One region of the Streptomyces sp. NPDC048278 genome, then DNA from elsewhere that is predicted to be linked to it. Evidence: riboswitches for the same ligand, from Rfam matches in the RefSeq annotation. Region 1 holds a riboswitch; the other holds the start of a gene.
The links. A riboswitch is a leader RNA that binds a small molecule or an ion and turns the genes downstream of it on or off. The one in region 1 is predicted to bind cobalamin.

Region 1 (4,615 bases):
CCCCCGAACCGTGGTAGGTGAGCGTTACCGTCGGGCTCGTGTCCACGGTGTGCGCCGCCCATTCCACTCTCGGGTCCCGTTCGGTGAAGTCGGGAAACGCCGACCGCCGCGGCGCGGGCATGGCCTGGGGCGTGTACGGGACGGTTGCCGGGGCAGACACTCGCGTACGGCGGTGCCTGCCGCGCTGTTCCGTGGTCTGCTGTACACCGTTCGTCACCACCACCGTGACGCCGACGATGATCAGCACGAGCCCGGGCAGGGTCGCGGGCTTGATGCCCTGCCCCATGAACCACCACGCCGCGAGCGCGGCCACGGGGGTCTCCAGCAGGAGCAGGACGCTCATGACCGTCGCCGAGGTCCTGCCGAGGGCGAAGTTCAGCGAGCCGAGACCCAGGATCTGTGGAAGGACGAGTAGCCCCAGCAGCGACAGCTGGGTGGATCTGTCGAAGCCCGTCAACGGGATGTGGGCCAGCAGGCAGACGACGAGGAGTTCCATGCCGCACACCAGCGAGGTGAAGGTCGAATAGAGGGGTGTGCTCACATCCGCGCGCGACCGCTCGCTCAGCGCGGTGTACCCGGCCTGGGCAACGGCTCCGACGAGGGCGAGCAGGTCGCCCAGTAGCGCTGTACCACCGGACCTGATGTCGAGGCCGCCGGCCGCAGCCGCTCCCGCCACGGACAGTGCGAGACCCATCCACGCTCGGCGGGGCAGCCAGGCACCCTGCGCCGCGGCGATGAGAGCCTGCCATAGCGGCTGGGTGGCGACGAGCGCTGTGGACATGGCGACGGAAGTCAACCGGGTGCTGGTCATGAAGGCCGCGAAGTGGAGGGCGAGCGTGGTGGCGGCGAGGAAACCGAAGACCAGCGGCCACCACTGCTCCCGGCGCAGGAGGCCGCGCTCGCCCCGCGTGACGCGCACCACTTCCCGGCGGCGCAGTACAAGGAGGAACGGTCCGAGCACGGCGAAGCCGAGGCAGTTGCGCCAGAAGGCCATGGCGAGAGGTGAGGCGGAGGCGGCGGCGGTGAGCGGGGCGGTGGCTGAGACGGCGACCACGGTGACCGCCATGGCGGCCATGGACAGCGGATCGAGCCTGGACTTCACGCGTGCGTCCCGCCGTCCGCGTTGTGCGGGACGAAGGACGGACGGCCCTCGATGTCGTCCCGTGTGAAACACACAGGCGGGACGGGGCCGTTCGCGTGTCGGTCCCGCGTTCCCTTCCTCTCCGTCTGGCCACGTAGGTCAGGTCGTGCCTCGTCACACACATGCGCGCATTGCGTCGCGGTCGTGCGCATCGGCACACCCGCGGAACCCGCCGACCGGCGTCCGGGAGCTGAAGGGCAGCATGCGCAGGTATGGGCCGGGATGGGATCGGTCCTGCTGAACAAGGCCAAGGAACAGCCGGGTGTATGTCCCGTATTGATCACTGGGTACGCGGTTTCTGTGCTGTGGGGAGTGGGGCAGCTCAGAGCCCCGACGGATCGGCAGCGATGCCGGGGCCGGTCGGCGACACAGGGGCGCAGCCACACCATGTTCACGTTCCACGAGGTCGTGCAGCGCAAGCCCAGTGCATCGGCCGGTACCGGAATGGGGCAAGCGTCAGCCGCAGAGGTGGTTCGGCTGGACAACCATCTTTGCCCGTCAAAACCTGAGGTTTCTCGCCAGAAGCGGAGGACATTGACAGGGGGACAGCTGGTTCGCTCGGGAGGAACCGACCGGTTCTGACCCGGGGAAGCAATTGCTGGAGCTGCTTGTGTCGGCGGTACGGCTATTACGCACTGCCGAGCCGGCCTGGCGGAACGGGGAGACAGGCTCCGAGTCCGGCAGGACCGGCGCCCGGGTGAAGGTCTGGTGTTCCGTCCCCAACAGCCCCTAGGATGCGGGCACTTCGTGCATATGCGCACGTCCGGGGGGAAGCCGGTGGGAGTCCGGCGCTGACCTGCAACCGTGTACGGCCCATGAGCGGCCGTGAGTCGGGATGCCCGGCGTGTGCAGCGATCCGCTTCTCGCTGTCATGGTCTACAGGAGGGCTCAGCCTTGCGCCGCACATCCGCACCCCGCACCCGCACCCTGGTCACCGCGACCGTCCTCGGTCTCGCGCTCGCCGCGTCCGCTCCGGCGGTCGCGCAGGCCCAGAGCGCGCTGGACACGAACGCTCCCGTCAGAGTGACGCTCACCGTGCAGGGCCCGGACGGGCTTCTCTTCAAGGGGAAGATCAGAACCCGCGGGCACGACGTCACCACCGCCACCGGCGGCACGCACCACTGCGACGGCACCAACGGCGCCGCCAATCCCTCGGCCGTGCCGACGCCGACGGCCGCCCTCGACGACGCCGCCCACAAACGGCACTTCACCTGGGACGGGACCTGGTACGCGTCGTTCGACGACTACTCCGTCGACACCATCAAGGGCGTCAACGGTGGCGGGACCGCCTACTGGAACATCTCCGTCAACGGCACCTCGACCCCCGTCGGCGGCTGCCAGTTCAAGCTGAACGCCGGTGACAAGGTGGCGTTCACCTGGACCGCGTTCTGAGCGCAGCGACTCACAAGGGGCGGGCCTCGGACGCCGTGACCGGCTCCCCGGCCCGCACCCCGTGCAGGACGTGGGCCAGCACCTCGGCCCCACGCACCACCCGTGGCCCCGGGCGGTTGAAGTAGGACGGCCCGTCCAGCACCCAGACCCGGCCGGACCGTACGGCCGGCAGGTCGTCCCACCCTGGCAGGGCGGTCAGCAACTCGGCTTCCCGCAGAGTCCGTTCGGGCGGGAAGCCGCACGGCAGGATCAGGACGGCATCCGGCCGGGCGGCCCGCACCGCCTCCCAGGTCATGGGTTTCGTGTGCTCGCCGGGGGCGGCGAGGAGCGGGATCCCGCCGGCGGCCGTGAGCTGCTCCGGCACCCAGTGGCCGGCCGGCCACAGCGGGTCGAGCCACTCGATCGCCACCACCCGGGGTCGGTCCCGGTCGGCGACGGACGCGCGGACGCGGTCGAGTCGTGCGCGCAGTTCGGCTCTGCGCCGCTCCGCCCGCTCCCGCACGCCGAGCAGTTCGCCCACCGTGACCAGGCAGTCCAGGACGTCGTCGAGCGTGCGCGGTTCCAGGCTCAGGACGCGGGTGTCCGCGTCGAGCAGGCGGACGGTCCGGCTGACCTTCTCGTACGAGACCGCGCACACGTCGCACAGGTCCTGGGTGAGGATCACATCGGGGCGCAGGGCAGCCAGCGCCTCGGTGTCCAGGGTGTACAGAGACGACCCGGAGTGCGCCGAGCCGCCGACCGCGTCGGAGATCTCCCGGCTGGTGAGCCGGTCCTGATCGAGGTCGGCCCCGGTCACCACCGGTACCGACGCGATCTCGTCCGGCGGCCAGTCGCACTCGTGGGTACGGCCGACCAGCCGCGCGGACAGTCCGAGTTCGGCGACGATGTCGGTCGCGGCGGGCAGCAGGGAGACGATGCGCATCCCGCGAGCCTATGACCGCTTACAACTCCTCACGCTCCCCAGCGCACCGCGATCGTGTCGCCGACGCCCACGGTCGTCTCCCTGGCCGCGGTGGCGAACGCCCCGCCGTCGACGCTGACCTTCCAGGTGTTCGAGCCGCTGTTGGCCGTGCCGTTGAGTGAGGTGATCGTGCCGGTGCCGGAGGACGGGGTCACGGCGGTGACGCAGCCGGACGGGGTGGCCGCGCTCACGGCGGCGTCGAGCACCGCGCCGAGCGTGGTCGTCGAGCCGGTCGGGGTCAGTGCCACCGAGCACACCTTCAGGTTCCCGGCGCCGTCGTCCACGGTCAGCGCCAGCTTCGTGGCCGTACCGGAGGTGAGGGACGTCTGCCCGACCCACTGCGGGGCGCCGGTCGTGGTGGGGACGGGCGGGGTGGCGGTGAACCCGGCTCCGGCGACCGCGCGCAGGCCGTCGATGGAGGCGTAGGCGGACGGGCTGGTGTCGCTGGGCAGGTACTTGAAGCCGCCGCCGGGGTTGAACTGCTGGGCGATCAGGAAGTCGACCGGCGTCTTGCCCTGGGAGGTGAGGAAGTCGCCGGTCTGCGGGTTGATGCCGCAGGCGTTGAGACCCGACACCGCCCAGCCGTTGGAGTCGGTGTTGACCCCGAACAGCGCGCTGAAGGCGCCGCTGCTCGCGACCAGCTTGCTCTTCAGGAACGCCTTCGCCTGCACGATGTCGGTGTCCGTGTTGGGGACCCCCGACACGCACAGGGCGGCCATCGCGGCGCCGGTCATGTCGATGTCGCTCGCCGCCGCCAGCTGGGTCGCGTTGCCCTCGGCCTTGCTGTAGTTCCAGCCGCCGTCGTTGTGCTGGTTGGCGCGGATGCGGGTGACGATCGAATCGCGCAGCGCCTGCGGGACGCGGACCTGACCGGCCGTCGTCTTTGCCCCGTTCAGGGCGAGGGCCGCGAAGACGGTGCCGTTGAAGTTGGCCGACGGACCGAAGTAACCGGCCTCCGACGTCTGCCAGTAGCCGTAGATGTCGGCGATCAGGTTGCGGGCGTCGGAGACCCGGGACGGGTCGATGCCGGCGGCGTACGAGTTGAGCGTGGCCCGTTCGTAGTCGGTGACGACGGGGGAGGAGGACGGCCAGCCGCTGGTGGCGAGCAGGTTGCGGTAGAC
Region 2 (4,615 bases), on a different contig from region 1:
TACATGACCCGTACGGCTCGGGGCCCCGGCGGCCCGGAGCGGTGCGGACCGGCACCGATCGTCAGGTGAGGCAGCTATGAGCGAACCGAACGCAGCACCGCACGAAGCACCCGGCGCGGCAGCGGACGCGACCGGGGCGAGCAGCACGTACGACGTGATCGTCGTGGGCGCGGGCCCGGTCGGGCAGAACGTCGCCGACCGGGCCCGGGCCGCCGGGCTCTCGGTGGCCGTCGTGGAGCGGGAACTCGTCGGCGGCGAGTGCTCCTACTGGGCCTGCGTCCCCAGCAAGGCGCTGCTGCGGCCGGTCCTCGCGGTCGCCGACGCCCGCCGCGTGGACGGCGCCCGGCAGGCCGTCACCGGACGGCTCGACGACGCCGCGGTCTTCGCCCGCCGCAACCGATACGTCACCGACTGGGACGACAGCGCGCAGGCACTGTGGGTGAAGTCCATCGGCGCCGACCTGTTCCGCGGCCAGGGCCGGCTCGACGGGCCGCGCCGGGTCACCGTCGGCCGGGACGACGGCACCCGGCAGACCCTCGTCGCCCGGCACGCGGTGGCCCTCGCCACCGGCAGCCGGCCCGCGCTGCCCGGCATCCCGGGCATCGAGGAGGCCCGGCCCTGGACGAACCGGCACGGCACCGACTCCAGCACCGTGCCCGGCCGGCTGGTCGTGGTCGGCGGCGGCGGGGTCGGCGTGGAGATGGCGACCCTGTGGCAGGGGCTCGGGTCGCAGGTCACGCTGCTCGTCCGGCGCCGGCTGCTGCCCCGCATGGAGGCCTTCGCCGGGGAGCTGGTCACCCAGGGGCTGACCGAGGCCGGCGCGGACGTGCGGACCGGCGTCCAGGTGACCGCGCTGCGCCGCCCGGAACCGGACGGGCCGGTGACGCTCACCCTCGACGACGGGAGCGAACTGGAGGCCGACGAGGTCCTGTTCGCCACCGGACGCACGCCCAACACGGACGACATCGGCCTGGAGACCGTGGGCCTGACCCCCGGCACCTGGCTGGACGTGGACACGACCTGCCTGGTCGACGGGGTCGACGGGGCATGGCTGTACGGCCTCGGCGACGTCAACCACCGCGCGCTCCTCACCCACCAGGGCAAGTACCAGGCCCGCACGGCCGGGGACGCCATCGGGGCGCGGGCCGCCGGGCAGCCGCTGGACGACGGGGAGTGGGGCGACCACGCCACGACCGCCGACCGGCATGCCGTGGCCCAGGTCTTCTTCACCGACCCGGAGGCGGGCGCGGTGGGCCTGACCGCCGAGCAGGCGACCGCCGCCGGGCACCGCGTCGAGACGGTCGACCTCGACCTCGACGCCGCCCAGGGCGCCAACCTGTACGCCGACGGCTACACCGGCCACGCCCGGCTCGTCGTGGACGTCGACCGGGACGTGCTGCTCGGGGTGACCATGGTCGGGTCCGGGGTCAGCGAGCTGCTGCACGCGGCCACGATCGCGGTCGCCGGCGAGGTCCCGCTGAAACGCCTCCGGCACGCCGTCGCGCCGTTCCCCACGGTCAGCGAGATCTGGGTGTTCCTCGTCGCCGCGTACCGGCACCGGCGGGCGCAGCAGCAGGCGGACGCCGGCTGACACCCCGTCGGCCGTGACGGCCGCAGCGCCCGGTTCGTCAGCTGCGGAAGAGCTCGTTCAGGTCCGACTGGGAGATCTGGTCCCGGGCGTAGGTGAAGGTGCCGCGCTCGGCCAGCTCGCGGGCCGCGGCGAGCAGGTGTGCGTACATCGCCCGGGCGATGCTGCCGCCCACCGTGACCCGGCGCACGCCGAGTTCGCGGAGGTCGGCCAGGGACAGGGCGCCTCCGGTCAGGCCCATCACCACGTTCAGCGGGCCGTCGATCTCCCGCACCAGGCTGCCGATCGTCTTGGCGTCGGCCGCGCCCGGCACGAACGCGCAGTCGGCGCCCGCCGCCAGGTACGCGTTGGCCCGCCGGACCGCCTCGTCGAGCGGGCCGCCGGTGAGCAGCACGTCGGTCCGGCCGACCAGGACGAACGGCTCGCCGGCCGCGTCGATCGCCTCGCGCGCGGCGCGGATCCGGTCGGCCGCGAGCTCCGGCTCGTACAGCGGGCGGGAGCGGTCGCCCGTGAAGTCCTCGATGTTGCCGCCGGCGGCCCCGGCCGCGAGGGTCGTCGAGACCGTCTCGGCGACGGTCCCGGGCGCCTCGCCGAACCCGTCCTCCAGGTCCGCGCTCACCGGGATCCGGACCTCGGCGGCGATCTCACGGATCCGGCCCACCATGGTGGCGCGGTCGACCCGGCCGCCGCCGTAGTCGTGGTCCGCACGGCCCAGGGAGAAGGCGATGCCCGCGCTGGTGGTGGCCACGGCCGGGAAACCGGCCGACTCCAGGACGCGGGCGCTGCCCGCGTCCCAGGCGTTGGGGAGCAGGAAGCAGCCCTCCCGGTGCAACTCCACGAAGCGTGCGGCCCGTTCCCTGCGTTCAGTGTCCACGTCCGTCAGTGTGTCAGCCGGCACCGACAATCAGGCGTCAGCGGCTCCCCGAGATGTCCAGGGCGACGTCCGTGACCACGTCCCCCGGCCCGCCGACCAGCTTGCGACGCCCCGCCTCGACCAGGACGGTCGTACGACGACGGCGGCGGCGACCGCCATCGTGCCGAGCGCGCCGGTCGGGACGGTGTCACCGGCCCGCAGCGGGGGGGGTGGCAGCTGCATCGCGACCCCTGGCTTCGCCGGGTCCACGGCGGTCGCGGTGCTCTCGGTGGCGGTACCGTGCGACCGCTTCCGCCCTGCACAGCCGGCCCCGGCGGTGCGGACGGCGGCCCTGGGCCTCCCGGGCGCTGCGGAGCGGTGGCACCCCTGGGACGGGGACACGGCCCGTGCGTACGTCGTAAGGTGGCCCTCGCAGCTGGTTCGCCCTGTCAGCCGGACAGGGTGTCGCAAGAGGGAACCCGGTGGGAATCCGGGACTGCCCCGCAGCGGTGAGCGGGAACGACCGCCGTCATACGCACTGGATCCACCGGATCCGGGAAGCGACGGCCAGTAGGTGTCCTCCGGAGGAGGGCGTGCCCGCGAGTCCGAAGACCTGCCAACTGCCCGTGCGCGAACCACTCGTGCGCGGACATCCCGGTGACCTCGTGGGCGGGTCGGCGTGCATACCGAGCGGACGGCCACGGGCCGTCTCCGTCCGGTCCGTCACCCCTTCGCGCCCCCGTCCCGTCGCCGGGATCTCAGGGAATCGTCTCGCGAAGGAGATCTCCGTGACCACCGAGTCCGCAGCCGCGGCAGCCCGGGCCACCGTGTACGGCTACCCCCGCCAGGGGCCGGCCCGGGAACTGAAGAAGGCGACCGAGAGCTACTGGAAGGGCCGGCTCACCGCCGACGCCCTGCGGGCCTCCGCCGCCGAACTGCGCCGCTCCACCTGGCGGCAGCTGGCCGAGGCCGGCATCCACGAGGTGCCGACCGGCGACTTCTCGTACTACGACCACGTCCTCGACACCACCGTGATGGTCGGCGCCGTCCCCGAGCGGCACCGGGCCGCCGTCGACGCCGACGCGCTCGACGGCTACTTCGCCATGGCCCGCGGCACGCAGGACGTCGCGCCGCTGGAGATGACGAAGTGGTTCGACACCAACTACCACTACCTGGTGCCGGAGTTGGGTCCCGACACCGTCTTCGCCGCGGACTCCGCCAAGCAGGTGGGCGAACTGGCGGAGGCGCTGGCCCTCGGGCTCGCCGCCCGGCCGGTGCTGGTCGGCCCGGTCACCTATCTGCTGCTCGCCAAGCCGGCGCCGGGCGTGCCCACCGGCTTCGACCCGCTGACCCTCCTCGACCGGCTGCTCCCGGTCTACGCCGAGGTGCTCGCCGACCTGCGGGCGGCCGGCGCGGAGTGGGTGCAGCTCGACGAGCCCGCCCTGGTCCAGGACCGCACCCCGGCCGAACTCAACGCCGCCACCCGTGCCTACCGCGATCTCGGCGCCCTCGCCGACCGGCCGAAGCTCCTGGTCGCCTCCTACTTCGACCGGCTCGGCGAGGCCCTGCCGGTGCTGGCCAAGGCCCCGGTCGAGGGGCTCGCCCTCGACTTCACCGGGACCGGCGCCGCCAACCTGGACGACCTCGCGGCCGTCGGCGGGCTGCCCGGCAAGCGCCTGGTCGCCGGTGTGGTCAACGGCCGCAACATCTGGGTGAACGACCTGTCGGCGTCCCTCACCACCCTCGGCACCCTGCTGGGCCTCGCCGACCGGGTCGACGTCGCCGCGTCCTGCTCCCTCCTGCACGTCCCCCTCGACGCCGCCGCCGAGCGGGACATCGAGCCGCAGATCCTGCGCTGGCTGTCCTTCGCGAGGCAGAAGACGGCCGAGGTCGTCACCCTCGCCAAGGGCCTCGCCCAGGGCACCGACACCATCGCCGCCGAACTCGCCGCCAACCGCGCCGACCTGGTCTCCCGGGCGACTTCACCGATCACCCGTGACCCCGCCGTGCGCGCCCGCGCCGCGGCCGTCACCGAGTCCGACGCCCGCCGCTCGCAGCCGTACGCCGAACGCTCCGCCGCCCAACGCGCCCATCTGCGGCTGCCGTTGCTGCCCACGACGACCATCGGGTCGTTCCCGCAGACCGGCGAACTGCGCACCGCACGCGCCGACCTG

Region 2: another riboswitch for cobalamin. It lies ahead of metE (5-methyltetrahydropteroyltriglutamate--homocysteine S-methyltransferase); the one in region 1 lies ahead of AB0D74_RS41400 (DUF4430 domain-containing protein).

Annotation. Positions count from the first base shown of each region.
Region 1 covers NZ_JBEZLP010000037.1:84,111-88,725, reverse strand. Annotated here, with positions in the region: gene AB0D74_RS41405 (DMT family transporter) at 1-1,102, opposite strand, end outside; cobalamin riboswitch at 1,866-2,003, shown strand; gene AB0D74_RS41400 (DUF4430 domain-containing protein) at 2,036-2,533, shown strand; gene AB0D74_RS41395 (cobalamin-binding protein) at 2,544-3,455, opposite strand; gene AB0D74_RS41390 (hypothetical protein) at 3,485-4,615, opposite strand, start outside.
Region 2 covers NZ_JBEZLP010000034.1:60,395-65,009, forward strand. Annotated here, with positions in the region: gene AB0D74_RS39695 (NAD(P)/FAD-dependent oxidoreductase) at 77-1,591, shown strand; gene AB0D74_RS39700 (isocitrate lyase/phosphoenolpyruvate mutase family protein) at 1,629-2,462, opposite strand; gene AB0D74_RS39705 (hypothetical protein) at 2,500-2,586, opposite strand; partial or broken gene AB0D74_RS39710 (IclR family transcriptional regulator) at 2,671-2,802, shown strand; cobalamin riboswitch at 2,862-3,077, shown strand; gene metE (5-methyltetrahydropteroyltriglutamate--homocysteine S-methyltransferase) at 3,230-4,615, shown strand, end outside.